DNA from 3 places in the Chitinophaga lutea genome. Region 2 is predicted to be linked to each of the others. Evidence: riboswitches for the same ligand, from Rfam matches in the RefSeq annotation. Region 2 holds a riboswitch; each other region holds the start of a gene.

Region 1 (6,369 bases), 1.2 Mb from region 2:
CCGGCAGTTTTTTCTTTTTCAGCGGCTCGCCGTCGATTTCCACCACGTCGCCTTCCTCCACGCGGTTTCCCTTGGAGGCAATGTTGTCGTTGATGGTCACGCGGCCCTGCTCGATGTATTTATCCGCCTCGCGCCTGCTGCAAAACCCTGTTTCGGCTATGTATTTGTTGATGCTTTTGTCCATATGGCCCTGCAAAGTTAGTGAAATTGAGGGGACGAAAAAGGCCCGGCGTATTGATGCAGGCTCTCCAGCCCACTGTGGCGCTGATGGCCGAAAAGGAGGCGGTTACAGCAGGGGCTCCGTCGCATGTTGCCGCCACAGGCAGATAAAGGAAACTCCGCTGTTTTGAATCCATCCGAGGTATAAAAAAGGCCCGGCATCACTGCCGGGCCTTCCCATTATCTAAAGTTGTGCAATTATGCGCTGCAGGTTACGCAACCTTCTTCCATGGTGCAAACCGCACCCTCGGGAACTTCAAGTTCCATGGATTCGCCCTGGGCAACCACGGGCACCATGTTCTGTCCGCCCTGTTTTTCAACAGTGAACTGAACGGCCTGGGTAGCAGCCTGGGTACGCAGGTAGTACATGCCTGTTTTGAGCCCTTTCTTCCAGGCGTAGAAGTGCATGGAAGTCAGCTTGGAGGCTGAAGGGGTATCTACGAACAGGTTGAGCGACTGCGACTGGCAGATGAATGCGCCACGGTCCGCGGCCATATCAATGATCGTACGTTGTTTGATTTCCCAAACGGTTTTGTACAGTTCCTTGATATTGGAGGGGATTTCGGCGATCTGCTGGATGGAACCATTGGCGGCAATGATCTTGTTCTTCATGTCGTTGTCCCACAGGCCCAGTTCCACGAGGTCTTTCAGCAGGTGTTTGTTCACCACCACAAACTCACCGCTCAGTACGCGGCGGGTGTAGATGTTGGACGTATACGGCTCAAAGCACTCGTTATTACCCAGGATCTGCGAGGTGGATGCGGTAGGCATCGGCGCCAGCAGCAGGGAGTTACGGATGCCGTGCTCCTTGATCTCGGCTTTCAGGCCGGTCCAGTCCCAGCGCTCGGACGGCGTAACGCCCCACATATCGTATTGCAGGATGCCTTTGGAAGCCGGTGAGCCGGGGAACGTTTCGTAGTGACCGTCTTTTTTAGCGAGGTCTTTCGAAGCGGTGAGGGCTGCAAAGTAGATGGTTTCGAAAATCTCCTTGTTCAGCTGTTGTGCCGGCGCGCTTTCGAAGGGATAGCGCAGCAGGAAGAACGCGTCGGCCAGGCCCTGCACGCCGAGCCCGATGGGGCGGTGGCGGAGGTTGGAACGGCGGGCTTCTTCAACCGGATAATAGTTCTGGTCGATGATCACGTTCAGGTTCAGGGTAGCCTGGTAGGTTACCTCGAACAGTTTCTGGTGATCGAACTTGCCGTCGATCACAAAGCGGGGCAGTGCGAGCGATGCCAGGTTACATACGGCCACTTCGTCTTCGGAAGTATATTCGATGATCTCGGTGCAGAGGTTGGAGCTTTTGATGGTGCCCAGGTTCTGCTGGTTGGATTTGCCGTTGGCGGAATCTTTATACAGCAGGTAGGGAGTGCCGGTTTCGATCTGCGCGTCGAGGATGGCGAACCAGAGGTCCTGTGCCTTCACGACTCTGCGGGCACGGTTTTCTTTTTCGTACTGCTCATACAGCGCTTCGAATTCCTTGCCGTGGCAATCCGCCAGGCCCGGTGCTTCGTGCGGGCAGAAGAGGCTCCACTGGCCGTTTTCTTCCACGCGTTTCATGAACAGGTCGGGTACCCAGAGGGCGTAGAACAGGTCGCGGGCGCGCAGCTCTTCCTTGCCGTGGTTTTTACGCAGGTCGAGGAACTCGAACACGTCGGCATGCCAGGGCTCGAGGTAGATGGCGAATGCGCCTTTACGTTTGCCGCCGCCCTGGTCTACATAGCGGGCCGTGTCGTTAAACACGCGCAGCATGGGAATGATACCATTGGACGTACCATTGGTGCCGCTGATATAAGAACCGGTTGCGCGGATGTTGTGAATGCTCAGGCCGATGCCGCCGGCGCTCTGGGAGATCTTGGCGGTCTGTTTGAGGGTATCGTAAATGCCGTCGATGCTGTCGCCTTTCATGGTGAGCAGGAAGCAGCTGCTCATCTGCGGTTTGGGCGTGCCGGCGTTGAAGAGGGTGGGCGTGGCGTGTGTGAACCAGCGCTCGCTCATCAGGTTGTACGTTTTGATCGCGGAGTCGATATCTTCCTTGTGGATACCAACGGCCACACGCATGAACATATGCTGGGGGCGCTCGGCGATCTTGCCGTCGATTTTCAGCAGGTACGAACGCTCCAGCGTTTTGAAACCGAAGTAGTCAAAGGCGAAGTCGCGGTCGTAAATGATGGTGGAATCGAGGATGTCCGCATTCTCCCGGATAATGTCCCATACCTCGTCGCTCAGCAGGCCGGCGGGTTTGCCGGTTTTCGGGTCGATGTATTCGTACAGGATTTTCATCGTCTGGGAAAACGACTTGATGGTATTTTTATGCAGGTTGCTCACCGCGATGCGGGAAGCCAGCTGCGCATAGTCAGGATGCTTGGTGGTGAGGGACGCGGCGGTTTCCGCAGCCAGGTTGTCCAGCTCGGTGGTGGTTACGCCGTCGTATAAACCCTGGATCACTTTCTTCGCTACATCTATTGAATCTACATATTCAGGCGCCAGTCCGTAACACAGTTTCTCTACCCTTGCCGTGATCTTGTCAAATTTGACAGACTCTTTTCTTCCGTCTCTTTTTATAACGAACATAGTGTAATGAATTTAATGGGTGAAAAATTTATATGGAGTTGATTAGAAGTCTTCGTCGAGGCTGAACGTCTGGGTTTCTTTGGTGCCCATTACGCCCGCTTTCTGGTAATCGCCCACGCGTTTTTCGAAGAAGTTGGTTTTGCCCTGCAGGGAGATCATTTCCATGAAATCGAAGGGGTTGGTGCTGTTGAACATTTTTTTGCAGCCCAGTGCCACCAGCCAGCGGTCTGCCACGAACTCGATGTATTGTTTCATCAGGTCGGCGTTCATGCCGATCAGTGCGGCCGGCAGTGCGTCGGTGATGAATTCTTTTTCGATGGCCACGGCGTCGCCGATGATCTCATGCACTTCCTGTTCGCTGAGTTTGCCCTGCAGCATGGAGTAGAGGAGGCAGGCGAATTCGCAGTGCAGTCCTTCGTCGCGGCTGATCAGCTCGTTGGAGAAGGTAAGACCGGGCATCAGGCCGCGTTTTTTCAGCCAGAAGATGGAGCAGAAGCTGCCGCTGAAGAAAATGCCTTCCACGGCCGCAAAAGCTACCAGCCTTTGGGCGAAGCTGCCGTTCTCGATCCAGCGCAGCGCCCATTCCGCTTTTCTTTTCACGGCAGGCACGGTGTCGATGGCATGGAACAGCCGGTCTTTTTCAGCGGGGTCTTTTATGTACGTGTCGATCAGCAGCGCATAGGTTTCGGAGTGGATGTTTTCCATCATGATCTGGAAACCATAGAAACAGCGCGCTTCGGGTATCTGTACTTCGCTCATGAAGTTCACCGCCAGGTTCTCGTTCACGATCCCGTCGGACGCGGCGAAAAAGGCCAGTACATGCGAAATGAAGTGGCGCTCGCCGTCGTTGAGGCCGGCCCAGTCTTTCAGGTCGCTCGACAAATCAATCTCCTCCGCCGTCCAGAAACTGGCCTCGTGCCTTTTATACTGTTCCCAGATAGCGGGATAGTTAATCGGCAGCAGCACAAAGCGGTCTTTGTTGTCTTTCAATAAAATCTCATTCTCGTTACTCATACAAATATTTTTTTATATGGCTTTACTGTCCTGTTATTCACGGGAGGGGACGGCGGCATGATATCCTGGAAGTGATACTCTAAGGGTCAAAATCGCCATTACCTTGTTTCGCGAAGGTTTTGACAAAAACATTGCTTTGGCAGGTCTCCTGGCTTTCCCTTGCCGGGTGTGCCTTCCCGCCCCGTTTCCGGGACAGTGGCATGTAGGAGGTTTCCGGCATCTTCCGTTGGTAAACGGGTCAGGGGATCACAGTAGCGCGTCTGCTCGTGAGTTCCACACGATTCCCTATTAATTCACACGTTTTGTTTTCGATAGAAGCCAAAGCAACGAAGTCAAGAACTGATGCAAATGTAACGATCGGAGCAGCCAGGCAAACTCATAAGTTATCCCCCTATGTGGATAAAGAAAACAACAATTTTGCGAAGGTAGCAGGGGTGTACATTCCCGACTTTTACACATGGATATGCACGCCCCTGATATGAAATAAAGGTTAAATGTGTCGGGAAACTGGCACGCCTGCTTAAATCCGCGGCACCTTGTTGAGGAACTTCTTCCTGATCACCTCCTGCACGGGAATGCCTTCGATTTTGCTTTCCAGCCAGCTCACGATGTCGAGGTACAGGTAACTGCGCCGCTCGTACGGGTTTTTGGCGATCACTTCGAGCTTTTCCTTCAGATCCCTGAACGCCGTGCGCAGCGCCTTGGGGTTGGCGTACATGTTTTTGCGGAGGAACTTGAGGATCTCTTCCATCACCTGGCTAAGGTCTTTGTTCTTGGCGATGAAGTGGTACACGGATTTGATGAGGTATTCCACCAGGCTGTAGTTCTCCAGCTCGTAATGCGCGATCAGGTGGAGGATGCGCGCAAAACACTGGATGTCTGCTCGCAGGTTGCCGATGCGCAGGTGGATGATCTTGTTCAGGTAAACAATGGCGTTGTTATTGTCGCCGCTGCCGAAATACAGGCAGGCGATCTTGTAATAGAACACCAGCACCCGGTGCTGGTCCACTGTCAGCTGGTGCTCGGAGATTTTTTCCTCCACCTCGGCCACCAGCTTCAGCCCCTCGGTAAAAGTACCGTCGAGGAAGTGGCTGTTGATCTTGCTCGTGTACAGGTACACGAAGGCGGAGGTACGGGTGTTTTCGTTGAGGCTTTCTTCCTTTTCGATGATGAAACTCTCCATCACGCCCAGCACCTCGATGAACTTCTCGTGGTTCATGGTGTGGAAGTGCGCCGTAAGCAGGTTATGCAGGGCTTTGATATACAGGTCCACATCCGTGTCTTTCAGCACGGGGTATTCGGTGAACAGGTCCACCCACTTCTGGGTATACCGGTAATACATCACGAAGTCCTGGAGGATGTAATAATACCAGCAGTACGCCTGGTACAGGTAGATGCGCTCGTAAAAGCTCATGCTGCCCTGCCGTACGCCGGGCAGGTTGGTCTCGAAAAAGCTTTTCAGCATGTGGGAATCCTTCTCGTCCCGGGCATGGCCCAGCTTGAGGTACATGCCGTACATGCGCAGGGCCAGGGTGGAGAGTTTGCTCACATTGTTGAGCTGCTCGTTGATGATGCGGCTTTCGTCGCTCAGCTCCTCGGCCCGGTTATCGAGGCTGCGGGTGATGTGGCGGCTTTCGATCAGCTTTTCAAACTCCACGATCTCGAAATACAGCATCACTTCCTCCTGCTCGCGCGCACTGGTTTTGGCCTTGGCCAGGATTTTCAGGCTCTGGTTGTACAGCCCCTTGTTGTACAGCACACGGGCATAGTCCAGCTGCTCCCGCAGCTCGATCAGCGGATCCTTGGTTTTATACAGCAAACGCAGGGTGGTGAGGAGATGTTTGTACAGGTGGGCCTTTACATTGCTCAACTGCTGTTTTTTGATGTCGGGCACCTTCTTCAGAACCTGCTCCTCGTCGTACTCCTTCATTTTGTCCAAAGCCTGGAACAGCTGTATGAAAAGTACGTCCTCCTTGGTGTTATCCCGGTTAAAAGCCAGCTGGAAATTCCGTTTTTCTGCTTTTGTGAGCGTTTTTATCAGTATGAATAACGCATCGTTCTGCGTGTTGGACATCGTTGTTACAAAGTTGTAAATTCTTGATTTTCAATAAATTATTGGCTGCGTAAGACAGTTGCTAATCGTAATAATGACAAATTTAACGATCTGTGGTTTAAATGTGTCAATTAGATTTGAAGGTGTAAAGCGTCAGGAATTACAAATATACGGCATTCACGGCGAATGTATTTTGATATTGAATTAATAACATATGATATACATTTACATGCCTGAAACGGCCGCGAGAAAAAGCTAATTACGCATGGGGAGAACATTATTTGACAAGATTTGGGACAGCCACATCGTGGCCAGCAAGCCGGGTTTTCCGGATGCGGTGTATATCAACACCCATTTCATTCATGAGGTAACCAGTCCGCAGGCGTTCGACGGCCTGCGCAAGCGCAACATTCCCGTATTCCGGCCTGCCAAGACCCGGGCTACGCCGGACCATAACGTACCCACCATCGACCAGCACCTGCCCATCAAAGAGGCGCTGAGCCGCAAACAGG
Region 2 (6,369 bases):
AGCGATTCGTGCCCGCCCCAGGAAACCGCCATGAGGAAGTGCTGAAGAGAATTGCAGAACAGTTCCACCTGGTCGCGGTTATCCGCTTTCAGCTGGATGGTGAGCAGGCCGGCCGCTCCTTTCATCTGGCGGGTGGCCAGTTCGTACTGCGGGAAGTCCGGGTCGAGGGGGAAGAATATTTTTTCGATAAGGGGATGCCGCTTTAGCCGTTCCACCACCTTCGCGGTGCTGGCGGCGCTGCGCTGCAGGCGGATTTCGAGGGTGCGCAGGCCCCGCAGCAGCAGCCAGGCATTAAAAGGCGCGATGCCGCTGCCGATGTTCAGGAATTCGGACGCAAAAATGCGGCGGATCTTCTCCCGGGTGCCGGTCACCACACCGGCCATGGTGTCGCTGTGGCCGCTGATGAATTTGGTGGCGGACTGCAGGCAGAGGTCGATGCCCATTACATGCGCCTGCTGGTATAGCGGTGTGCAGTAACTGTTGTCGATAATGGTGGTGATGCCCCGGCTGCGGGCCAGCTGCGCGATGGCGGCCACGTCCTGTAGCTCAAAGGTGAGCGAGTTCGGCGACTCCAGGTAAATCAGCGCGGTATTCGGTTGCAGGGCGGCTTCGAAATGCGCGGTGGCCGTGCCGTCTACAAAAGTGGTGTCTACGCCGAAGCGGGGTAAAATGTTTTCAAACAGTCGCCTGGCCCAGCTGTAGGGGTCGCGCACGCACACCACATGGTCGCCTTTTTTCAGCTGGGACAGCACGGTCGTGAAAATGGCCGCAGCCCCGCTGCCGAACACCAGTGCGTCTTCCGCGCCGTCGAGCGCGGCCAGCTTCTGGCGGAGGATGTCTATCGTGGGGTTGTTGCCCCGGGAATAAAGAAAACCATTGTACTCGTCGAGCAGCAGCTCCCGGAGCGCCGCTACCGTGTCGAAAGCAAAATTGCTGCTTTGCACAATCGGGGGCGCGATCGCATTGAAATAGAGGTCCCGTTCTTCACCCAGCTCATTAATTATATAAGATAAATCCATATGCATAGAAACTCCCCGCAAAGTACACAACAATCACCGTAACAGCAGCATCGTGTGACGAAACTACTCTTTTACGCCACCAACCGGCCGCACCGCCCGTTTCATGAAAAAGTAGATGGGAAGGCCCGCCACGAACCAGAACATGCCGCTGAAAGCCTGGCCGGGGTCTTTGATGAAGATGTTCACCGTCACGAAGAGGTATACCGTAATAAAAAACACCGGCACCAGCGGGTACAGCTTCAGTTTGTAAATGCCCGTGCCGTCGAGGTGTTTTGTTTTTTTGCGCAGGATGAAGATGGTAGCGGCTGCGGAAGCAAGGCCGATGGAGTCGAACAGCATCACATACCGGATGATGTTATCGAAGTTGCTCAGGAAATACAGCATGCCCACGATCAGCACCACGAACACGGTGAGCGCCGTTTCCTGCACCTGCGTTTTTCCGTTCACCCGTTTGAATACCGCGGGCAACACACCGTCTTCCGCCATCGCGTAATACATGCGCGGGTTGCTCATCAGGTTCACATTGGCATAGCCCAGCACGGAAAGGAAGAGCAGCACGGAAGTGATCTTGAACCCGTATTCGCCGAAGAAAACGCCGGCCATGCGGGCCGCCAGCGCATCGGTTTGTTTCAGCTGCTCGAAGCCCATCACTTTCACGTAGGAATAATTCACGGTGATGTACAGCAGCAAAATGATGGTGATGCCGAGGAAGATGGCTTTCGGCATGTTCTTCGACGGCTCCCGCACATCGCTGCCGAAGTTGATGGTTTGCTGGTAACCGCCGTAAGTAAAGAACACGGGCACGAGCGCCGCACCGAAGATGTAGGCCCAGCCATGCGTGACGGGCGCCGCCGCCTGCAGCGGCGCGGGCGCAATATGATTGGTAAATGCAGCCAGGCACAGCATCAGCACGAGCGTGATCTTGAACACCGTGAGCACGTTCTGCCAGCTGGCGCTCATGCGGATGCCGAGCATATTGATGATGTACAGCAGAACGATCGCGCCGATGGCGATGCCCTTGCGCCCGCCTTCATGCTGCAGCGTTTCCGGCAGCAGCACGGGACCGATGTATTCCGCGCCTACAAGGCATACCGCCGCCACGGACGCGGCGTTTGAAATCACGAGCGTCCAGTTGATCATGAAGGAATAGGCGGGATGGAAGCCGTAGGATAGTACTTTGTAAAAACCGCCGGCCACGGGGAAGCGCGAACCGATCTCGGCGTAGGTGAGCGCGCCGCAAAGGGTGACCAGTCCACCCAGTACCCACACCGTGTAAAACAGAACAGGCGTCCCCGTTTCGCGGGCAACGCTGATGGGCGTTCTGAAAATTCCCATTCCAATCACCAGTCCAACCACTATCATGGTAAGGTCGAAGGGACCCAGCTTCGGTTTAATGCTCATACTTACAAGATAACCGATTATTTAGATAAAATATCCGTAGGTTTGCCCCCGGTAAACGGTTGTCCAGGGCGATAACATCGCCTCCAGGGCATTAATAGGGAATCCGGTGAAAATCCGGAGCTATCCCCGTAGCTGTAATCCCGCTCCCTGCATTTGAAGGGAACGTTTTCCGGTATCTGCAACCACTGTTCTGTCTGACGGCAGGATGGGAAGGTACCACCGGAAAGCGGGAAAGCCAGAAGACCTGCCGCCTGCCTTTTATTCAATCCGCGCTTTCGGGTGAAAAGCGGAGGGTGTCGTGCACCGACGCGCATGTGATACTTTTCAATTTCCCCCTGCAAGCCTAAAATCTGTCAACCTTTCATTTACATGAAAACAACCAACTTCCCGTTGCTGGCCATCGCACTCATGACCGCCGCACCGGCTTTCGCCCAGGAACAGGATTCCGCAGGCGTTTCCCAGCTCAACACGGTAGTGGTGACCGCCACCAAGTTCGCTAAAAAACAAAGTGAAACCGGTAAAGTGCTGACGGTGATCACCCGTGAACAAATCGAAAGGAATGTGGGCCGCACCGTTACCGATGTGCTCAACGAACAGGCCGGTATCGTTATCAACGGCGCCGGTTCCAATCCCGGTAAAAACAAGGAGCTCTACTTCCGGGGCGCCACTTCGCAATACACCCCCATTCTGCTTGACGGCATCCCGGTAGCTGATGCCACCGGCCTCACCGGCGGCGCGATCGACCTCCGCCTGCTGCCCATCGACGCGGTGGAACGCATCGAAATACTCCGCGGCACACAGTCGACCCTCTACGGCGCCGACGCCATCGCCGGCATCATCAACATCATCACCAAAAAAGGCGGCAACAAACCCGTGGGTGGTTTCGGTAACCTCTCCTGGGGCAGCAACCGTAGCCTGAAAGGTACGGCCGGCCTGCAGGGCAAACACGAAAATGTAGACTACAATATAGCCTTCACGCATTTTGAAACAGACGGCATCTCCGAAGCTGCGCCTTTCGACACGGTGGCCAACCCGAAGTTCGATCGCGACGGGTACAAGCAGAACAGCTTCATGGCCAACGTAGGCATCCAGGCTACCGAACAGCTCCGCTTCACGCCTTACATCCTTTTCTCGGATTATAAAAGCGCGTACGACGGCGGGTCGTTCCAGGACAACCTGACCAACAACAACAAATCCAACATGGTGCACACCGGCATCCGCAGCCTGTACGACCTCGGCAAAGGCAAATTGTATGCGAATTTCGGGTACCAGAAAGTGACGCGGCACGATGAATCGGCCTGGGGCACCACCGACCTCGACGGGCGCGCCTACTTCGGCGACCTGTACGGCCACTACGACATCAACAGCTGGCTGCAGGCGCTCGTGGGGGTGGAATACCGCAAAACGGAACTGATGGACACCACGCTGACCGGCACCCGCACATTCGGTATCGGCAGCCAGTACAACACCAGCCCGTATGCCTCCCTGTTCATCAAAAACCTCCGTGGTTTCAGCTTTGAAGCAGGTGGCCGTTACACCCTGCATTCCCAGTTCGGCAATCACTTTACCTACACCCTCAATCCCTCGTACCTGGTCGCGGACAAAGTGAAAGTTTTCGCCAGCATCGCTTCCGGGTTCAAAGCGCCCACATTGACTTCCCTGTACAGCAGGTGGGGCAACCCGCTGCTGAAGCCCGAAAAAGCGACCAGCTATGAGGCCGGTGCGCAAACCTCGCTGCTGGGTGACAAGCTCGACCTGCGGGTGACCGGTTTCAAACGGGACATCAAGGATGTGATTTCCTACATCAACTACAAATACGTGAACTATAATAAACAGAACGATAAAGGTGTGGAAGTGGAAGTAACCGCCCGTCCCGTGAAAGGCCTTGAAATCAAAGCGTTCTACACGTATGTGGACGGCGCAGTGACCACGCAGGCATCCGTTCCCGGTAAAGACACCTCGTACAACAACCTCGCGCGCCGGCCCGCACATACCGGCAGCCTGAATGTGGGTTACCGCTTCTCCAAATTTTATGTGGGCACCAATATCCGCCACACCGGCGACCGCGACGATATTTATTATGCGCCCGGCTCGTTCTCCGGCGTACCGCATCCGCTCAAGGCTTACACCATCTGGGACATGTATGCGGAGTTCCGTTTCAACAATGCCGGCCGCGTGTTCGTGAATGCCAACAACATCACCAACAACAGGAAATACTGGGAAATTTACGGATATTCGGTGCAGGGCTTCACCATGCAGGCCGGTATCGCATTTCAACTTTAACGTTTTAAATCATTGGTATGTCTGTTAAAAACTTACAACCCCGCTTTTTCGTATTGCTGCTTTTCATCGTGGTGGCGGGCGTGTTGCGCGTAACGGCGGCGGGGCACCTTACACCTTTTTCCAACTTCTCTCCGCTGGGCGCCATGGCGCTGTTTGGCGGCGCCTATTTTGCGGATAAGTGGAAGAGCTACGTATTCCCGCTCGCAGCGCTGTTTGTGAGCGACGTTATCCTGATGCAGACGATTTACAAACAATATGCCGCCGGTTTTATGTTCGACGGATGGTACTGGAACTACATCGCGTTTGCGGCTGTGGTGCTCATCGGCCAGTTGCTGATCAAAAAGGTACGCGTGGTGAATATCATCGCCGCTTCCGTGGCCGGCGCCATCGTGTATTGGCTGATCGCCGATTTCGGCACCTGGATGAACCCGACCAACATCGACCTCACTACCGGGCTGCCATATACGAAAAACTGGCAGGGCCTGATGAAGTGTTACGCCATGGGCGCGCCCTACATCAAAAACACCCTGATCAGCAACCTCGTTTACAGCGGCATTTTCTTCGGGCTGTTCGAGTTTATGCAACACAAAATACCGGCGCTGGCCGTTTCAAAATAACCGGAAAATGCGGCGCATCGGAATCGGTGCGCCGTTTTCTTTTATAAATTGTTACCACCATGATCGCATCTTCCTTTCTTCCCGCAGCCACGCAAATGATCTATGATATGGGCCTGCAGCACCTGCTCGACGGGATCACCTTCGAGTGTCCGCCCGCCGCACTGGCGGAAAAACAAAAAGTGGTGCGGTGCGTGCTGGAAGGAAAACAATACAGCAGCGAGGAGATCGACCGGATTTTTTCCGCCTCCAAAGCACAGGGCAAAAGCCTGTACTATACGGACGACGAGGTGCTGGCCGCCATTGCGCCGGACGTGATCTTTACGCAGGACGTATGCGAAGTGTGCCAGATCGATACGCACTGTACGCAGCAGGCCGTTTACAAACTGCCTAAACAGCCGGAGCTGATCAGCCTCAGCCCCAACAATCTCGAAGATGTTTTTAACTGCGCCATCACCATTGGCAAGGCGCTGGGCGAAGAAGCAGCCGCTTACCGCTACCTCGCCGGGTTACAGGGCCGCCTCGATGCCGTGGTGGATACATTGCGCGCCCACCGCGCCCCCCTTCGCCGCGTGATGATCATGGAATGGATGGCCCCCGTATACAATTGCGGCCACTGGATCCCATACCAGGTGGCCTATGCCGGGGGCGTAGACATGCTGTCCAATCCCGCCGGCGACTCCATTGTGACGCCCTGGGAAAAGATCCTCCGGTACGATCCAGAAGTGCTGGTGATAGCGCCCTGCGGCTTTCTGACCGGCCGTTCGGCCGAAGAACTGCACCTGCTCACCCGGGCGCCCGGCTGGGATCAGCTGCAGGCAGTACGCAACAACGAAGTGCACCTGGCCGATTACGACCTGTTCACACAACCCAGCGCCAGTACGCTGGTAGACGGCGTGGAAGTGCTCGCCCACCTGTTCCACCCGCAGATATTCGGCGCCCCCGAAGCCCTGGCGCATAAGTTCAGGCCCGTGGAAACCATTACTGCCGCCCGGTAAAGGCTGGGAGAATAGTCGTATATTTGCGGCCTGATATGGACATTTTTCTGATCA
Region 3 (6,369 bases), on a different contig from region 2:
TGCTGATGAACCTGACGTCGTCGATCCGGTTTTCCTCCGCATAACCGCAGCAGCCGCCGGCATTCCACGTCCTGATACCCAACGCGCCCCTGCTGCGTACACCGTCGGGGTAGGCTACTATGAACCCTGCCTGCGCGGCTTTCTGCGACCACCCGTAATCCTTTTTGCATTGTTCGCCGCTGCCGCCTGTTCCGTGCAAAGCAATGACCAGGTCAAAGCCGCTGCTGTCGTAATAACCGGACGGCAGGTCCAGGAGGAATGTGCGCTCCAGCCCGTCTACCGTGATCTGTTCGCGCAGGCTGAACGGGCGTTCCCCGTCGCTCTTTTCACAGCTCATGAAAACAACGGGCACGCATGCCAGCAAAAGTTGAAATACTAAACGTTTCATTATTCGTGTTTTGATTTTTTATTGACATGGTTTAATCCGGGCGGTAAGCAAACAGGAGCCCGTTGAAGGTGGGCACGTAGACGTTGCCTTCCGGACCGATGGTGGTGCCGACGGTGAACAGGCCCTTTCCCGGCAGGCGTTCCCGGTCGAGCTCCCGGCCTGTGAGCACATCCACCACCAGCAGGTCGTAGCTGAACCTTTCGCTGCCGGCGGCCACCGTCGGATACACCAGTTTGCCGGCTACCTGTGTGGCCACGCCGCGGTTCTGCAGCGCCTCGTTACGCCATACCAGCGCTGCATGGTCGCCGGCATCCCGGATGCATAACAATGGGGCGTTACCCCCTCCTGCCGGCATGATGTATCCGTCGGGTGAAGTGGACTGGCTACCGCCGGGCTCATAGCCGATATCGTATTCCCAGATGGTGGCGCCCGTTTCCGCGTTCATGGCAAACAGGCCGCCCGTGTTGGCATTGACGTATATGCGCGAGCCGTCAGCGGAGATGTCCGGACTGGAAGCGCTGCCTCCCGGCAGTGCGCTGGTTTCCCATAACTTTTTTACAGCCGGGCCGCCTTCTTCCGTATACCGCATGCCCCATAAGGCGGCCTGCGGCGTGCCCGGTTTCCAGTAGGTAAAGAAAAAGCGGCCGCTCCGCTGGTCGAAAGCCAGGGTGTTGGCGCAGGGGCAGGCCTCGGTGCCGCGCATGCAGGCCTGCGGGTCGAAAGTGGAATCGGCGGGCATCCCGCCGGCCAGGCTGTACCGGTCGATCACCGCTTTGCCGGTATGCCTGTCGAGCACATACAGCAAACCGATATGGGTAATGAAGATCACCTTCCCGGTTTGCGTGAACTGCGCAGACAGGGGGAAGCCCGTGATGGGGGTTTCCCACAGCAGGCGGCCGGTATTGTCAAAGGCATGCATGGCCTCGTCGTCGGCCAGGTAGATGCGCCCTTCTTCGTCCAGCAGGGCGGAAGAAGCAACGGCGTATTGATTAACCGCGTCGGTACACCAGCGGGTGGCGCCGGTGCGGGCGTCCAGGGCATACAGGTGGCATCCTTCGGCGCTGGTGGTGACGTACACCTGCCCGTCCATGCCCGTGGTAGGGCCCAGGTTGATGGTGCCTTCGAATTTCCGCTGCCAGGCAAAGGCGATGTTCCTGGCGCCTTTCACCGGTGAGTAATCCGAGTTGTGGCCGTCTGCATGCGCCGCCGGCCAGCCGGGGCCGTATGCGGGGTCGCCGCTCCCGCCGTCTCCGCATCCCATCAGCCGCATGGAGGCCATCACGATGCAGGGCATGGCATAAAACAAAAATTTGTTCGTTCTCATAACTGTTCATTCGGGTTTAAACTTTTCAACGTATCACTATCCGGCGCCTTACGACCACCTTGGGCGCCACCACCGGCCCGGGTGCTATAACGACGCGCGGGGCCACGGTTATACGAACGGGAGGAGCCGCTACGATTACCCTGGGAACCGGCGGCCTTACCACCACCCACTGGGCTTTGACTGTTCCTGTGAAACTGCCTGACAGGAAGATCAGGGAGATGAATACTTTTTGCATGAGCATTTTCTTTTTAAGACGTTCCGGGAGGAAAGAAAGCAGGGCTCCGCAGATGAAAGGGACATTTTCGGGGATGAAGCGCCACGGCTACCGGCGGCTTCAACCGGGGCACGGTCGGTTCATGGGTCGGATTGTCCGTTTCATCCCGGCCATACCATACCTTACCGGTCTTTTCGATATTTTTGTGACATGACGCGATTTTATCCGCTTAAAGGCGCCGTGATCGCCGTTTTCATCGCCCTGCTGGGGCAGGTGCTGCGGGCGCACCGGGAAGAGATGTTATCTTCCTGGTCCACTTTCCCGGCTTCTTTCGCCAATGCTTTCTTCAGCTGGTTATGGATACAGTATATCATTCAACGGAACCGGCCGGCCGGCTACGGATGGAAAGCCCTGGTGTCGGTAACCGGTTGTATCGTCATCTCGATAGCGCTCTTTTACCTGTTGCGCGACGTGGCGGAGGTCAGGAACCGTATAGAAGCGCTGCAAATGGGCATGCGGGCCGTTTACGGCGTACTGGCCGCCAGGGGGTTGGTGGTGGGCGGTTTTTTATACTTCATCGCTTTCCTGCTACAGATGGCTGCCGTGAGCCAGCAGCCCAAACTGGAAAATGAACGCCTGAAGCAGGAGAACCTCCAGGCGCGGCTGAGCCTTTTGCAGGAGCAGATCAGTCCACACTTCCTGTTCAATTCCCTCGGCACCTTGCGCAGTATGGTGGAGGAACCGGCGGCCAGGGAGTTCATCCAGCGGCTCTCTGAAGTGTACCGTTACCTGCTGGGCAGCCGTATGGCCGACCTGGTGGAGCTGCGGGTAGAGCTGGATTTCATCGGGGCCTACCTCCATATACTCCGGGAACGTTTTGAAGACGCCCTGGTGGCGGACATCCGGATCCCCCCGCAGTATCACCACAAAAAAATTCCGCCTGCCACCCTGCAACTGCTGATCGAGAACGCCGTGAAGCACAACGTAGCCACCGCCGAAACGCCCCTGCGAATCAGCATACATGCGGAAGCACCCGACCGGCTGGTGGTCAGCAATTCCCTGCAACGGAAAACCGCGGCCGGTGAAAACACGGGCACCGGCACCGGCCTGAGCAATATCCGTGAACGATACAGGATACTCGCCGGCCGCGACATCAACATAACCGAACAGTCCCGTGAATTTTCAGTAAGCGTTTTTTTATTAGATGGCAAACCATGAACATCCTGATCATTGAAGACGAAGCCAAAACGGCCAGAGAGCTGAAGGCCATGGCGCAGCGCCTGCATAAAGGCTTGCAGGTCACCGACATCCTGCCTACCGTAAAAGCCGCCGTAGCGTGGTTCCAAAACCATCCGCCGCCGGACCTCGTGCTTTCCGATATCCAGCTGGCAGACGGGCTTTGTTTCGAGATCTTCCGGAGCGTGACGGTTACATGTCCGGTCATTTTCTGCACCGCATTCGACCAATACGCCATACAGGCCTTCGAGGCGAATGGTATCGATTATCTGCTGAAACCGGTAGACGAAAGCCGGCTGGCCGGCAGCCTCCGCAAATACGAGCAACTGAAACAGGTCCTGGGCGGCCAGGGCGCGACCGCGAATGACCGCCTCTCTGCGCTGATGGCCCAACTGCAACCCCATTATAAAGGCAGCCTGCTCGTGTTCAGGAATGACAAGATCATCCCCGTAAAAACAGCAGACATGGCCTTCATCCATTCCGCCGGCGGCACGGTAACCGTATACACACGCGACCTGCAGACCTACCTCCTGAAGGAAACGCTGGACGAGCTGGAGCCGCAGCTCGACCCGCAACTGTTCTTCAGAGCCAACCGCCAGTTCATCATTCACCGTGATGCGCTGGTAATGGCCGAGCATTTTTTCAACAGGCGGCTGGTGGTGAAGCTGGATGTAGGCACTCCCGAGCGCATCGTGGTAAGCAAAACAAAGGCCCCGGCGTTACTGGCCTGGATGGAAGGGAAACCATTACACTGAAGGAAGGCGCCCGCCATGAGGAGCATTACTATTCAAGCCCGTTTCTACAAAGTTCCCTTCCCCGCATCCCCACCGGGTTGTTAATCGCCGGAATACCAAATAAAGAACACCGCAAACCCGAAACTCTTTATTACATTTGCACCCATAATTGGTTCCCAGCCTGTCAACGCGGGCCGGGATTAAAAGGGAAACCGGTGTAAATCCGGTGCTATCCCCGTAGCTGTAAGTTTCATCAAGCTGTTCATTCTCCACACCACTGTCCTCTCAAACCGGACGGGAAGGTCATGAACAAGGAAACGAGCCAGAAGACCTGCCGGTTATCGTCAACAACATCAACGAGCTTTCGGGTGAAAGGCCGGGGTGAAACCGTCTTACTGCAGGAGACATTTCATTTCTGTTTCGTATTCATTTTTTTTCCGAAGGCTCATAGTTCGTCAATTCAAAAACTATGAGCATGACAAAAAGGTTACTCACGTTATCGGCCCTGCTGGCGGCAATGCACGCGCAGGCGCAGGATTCAACCGCAACAAGAGCGCTGGATGAAGTAGTGGTCACCGCTACGAAGTATCCCAAAAAAACATCGGAAACGGGCAAGGTGATCTCCGTGATCACCCGCGAGCAGCTCGACCGGAGCGGCGGCAAAGACCTCTCCCAGCTATTGAATGAACAAACCGGCTTGTCTGTCAGCGGCGCCAACAGCAATCCCGGGAAAGACAAATCGATCTTCCTCCGTGGTGCAAAATCGGATTATACGCTCATCATGATAGATGGCGCTCCTGTTTATGATGCTTCCGGCTCCAGCAGCAACTTTGATTTCAGGCTGATGCCCGTGGAAAACATCGAACGCATAGAAATCCTGAAAGGCAGCCAGTCTACCCTCTATGGCTCCGACGCCGTGGCCGGTGTGATCAACATCATTACCCGGCAGGGCGACAGCAGGAAAATCATCGCCCCCTTCGCCTCCGCCGCCTATGGCAGCTACAACACGAGGAAACTCAACGCGGGCCTCAACGGCAGCGCCGATTTCTTCAATTATAACGTAGGCTTTACCCATTACAAAACAGACGGCTTCAGCGAATCCACCGACAAAAACAACACCGGCAAGTTCGATAAAGACGGCTATGAGCAAAACGCCTTCATGGCCAACCTTGGCTTCAGGGTTAAAAACGTCGCGAAAATAACGCCCTTCCTGCGTTACACGAAATACAACGGCCGGCTGGATGCGGATGCTTTCACCGACGACAAGGACTACACCTACAATTTATCCAACCTGCAGACGGGTGTCCGCAATGAACTGACGCTGGGCAAAGTGAAGCTGAACCTCCTGTACAACTTTACGGCCACCAAAAGGAATTACCTCAACGACTCCCTGATCAGGGAATCCGCCTTTGACGGCTATAGCAAAGGGTTCTATGAAGGGAAGGAACATTTCCTGGATGCGTATGTACATGTGCCTGTTCTGCCGGCGCTGTCCTTTACCGGTGGTATCGATTACCGCAGCGGGTTAACGGATGTAAAAACTTCCGGCGTATATAAATACGAGATGGGCGGCGTGGTGTACAGCGGCGAATATGCGGGCGCCATCCACTCCGATTCGGCCAAACAGAACCAGACCGGCGTATACGGCGCGTTCACGTATGCCGCCAAAGGGCTGAACATTGAAGCAGGCGGGCGGTTCAACCATCACTCCGTATATGGCAACAACGGCGTGTTCAACATCAATCCGTCTTACCTGATCAACCGGCAGTTCAAGGTATTCGCCAACATCTCCACCGCCTATAAAGTGCCTACGCTGTACCAGATGCATTCCGAATACAAGAACCCGTTCACCAGCCTGAATCCGGAGAAAGCGATTACGTACGAAGCGGGGCTGCAATACTATTCCACCACCAACCTGGTGAATGTGCGCACAGCCGTATTCAAGCGTGATGTAAAGGACGGCATTGCATTCTATACGGATCCCAATACGTTCAGGAGCTATTACATCAACCAGGACAAACAAAATGACTGGGGCTTTGAAATCGAGCCCACTTTCAACTTCCGCGACAAAGGCCAGCTGATCCTGTCCTATGCTTTTGTAGATGGAGAGGTGACCACTAAAAAGGGCGAAAAGGATACTTCCTATTTCAACCTGATACGCCGGCCCAAAAGCATCTTCAACGCCACGGCGAATTACAATATCACCAAAAACTTGTTTGTCAGCATCGGGGTACAAAGCTTCGGCAAGCGCAGCGACCTGGACTTCAGCACCGCTCCCGCTTCCGTTGTTTCGCTGAAGGCCTATACCCTGCTGAATGCGTACGTGGAATACCGGTTCTTCAACAATCAACTGAGGGTGTTTGCGGATGCCAAAAACCTCACCGACGTTGATTATACCGAAGTATATGGTTATAACGCCCAGGGGATAAACGTACAGGGCGGATTCAGGTTCAGCCTGTAGTTTTTCAGCCAC

Evidence for each region. A riboswitch is a leader RNA that binds a small molecule or an ion and turns the genes downstream of it on or off. The one in region 2 is predicted to bind cobalamin.
Region 1: another riboswitch for cobalamin. It lies ahead of EGT74_RS01595 (ribonucleoside-diphosphate reductase small subunit); the one in region 2 lies ahead of EGT74_RS06200 (TonB-dependent receptor plug domain-containing protein).
Region 3: another riboswitch for cobalamin. It lies ahead of EGT74_RS19170 (TonB-dependent receptor plug domain-containing protein); the one in region 2 lies ahead of EGT74_RS06200 (TonB-dependent receptor plug domain-containing protein).

What each region holds. Positions count from the first base shown of each region.
Region 1 is NZ_RPDH01000001.1:412,334-418,702, reverse strand. Features, by position in the region: gene rluF (23S rRNA pseudouridine(2604) synthase RluF) at 1-184, opposite strand, end outside; gene EGT74_RS01600 (ribonucleoside-diphosphate reductase subunit alpha) at 418-2,790, opposite strand; gene EGT74_RS01595 (ribonucleoside-diphosphate reductase small subunit) at 2,833-3,804, opposite strand; cobalamin riboswitch at 3,926-4,142, opposite strand; gene EGT74_RS01590 (hypothetical protein) at 4,325-5,878, opposite strand; gene leuC (3-isopropylmalate dehydratase large subunit) at 6,123-6,369, shown strand, end outside.
Region 2 is NZ_RPDH01000001.1:1,585,428-1,591,796, forward strand. Features, by position in the region: gene EGT74_RS06190 (trans-sulfuration enzyme family protein) at 1-1,019, opposite strand, end outside; gene EGT74_RS06195 (APC family permease) at 1,083-2,420, opposite strand; cobalamin riboswitch at 2,460-2,686, shown strand; gene EGT74_RS06200 (TonB-dependent receptor plug domain-containing protein) at 2,790-4,703, shown strand; gene EGT74_RS06205 (DUF6580 family putative transport protein) at 4,721-5,320, shown strand; gene EGT74_RS06210 (ABC transporter substrate-binding protein) at 5,380-6,315, shown strand; gene cobC (alpha-ribazole phosphatase family protein) at 6,351-6,369, shown strand, end outside.
Region 3 is NZ_RPDH01000002.1:1,712,898-1,719,266, forward strand. Features, by position in the region: gene EGT74_RS19145 (extracellular catalytic domain type 1 short-chain-length polyhydroxyalkanoate depolymerase) at 1-388, opposite strand, end outside; gene EGT74_RS19150 (outer membrane protein assembly factor BamB family protein) at 420-1,712, opposite strand; gene EGT74_RS19155 (hypothetical protein) at 1,738-1,947, opposite strand; gene EGT74_RS19160 (sensor histidine kinase) at 2,137-3,144, shown strand; gene EGT74_RS19165 (LytR/AlgR family response regulator transcription factor) at 3,141-3,917, shown strand; cobalamin riboswitch at 4,050-4,249, shown strand; gene EGT74_RS19170 (TonB-dependent receptor plug domain-containing protein) at 4,372-6,357, shown strand.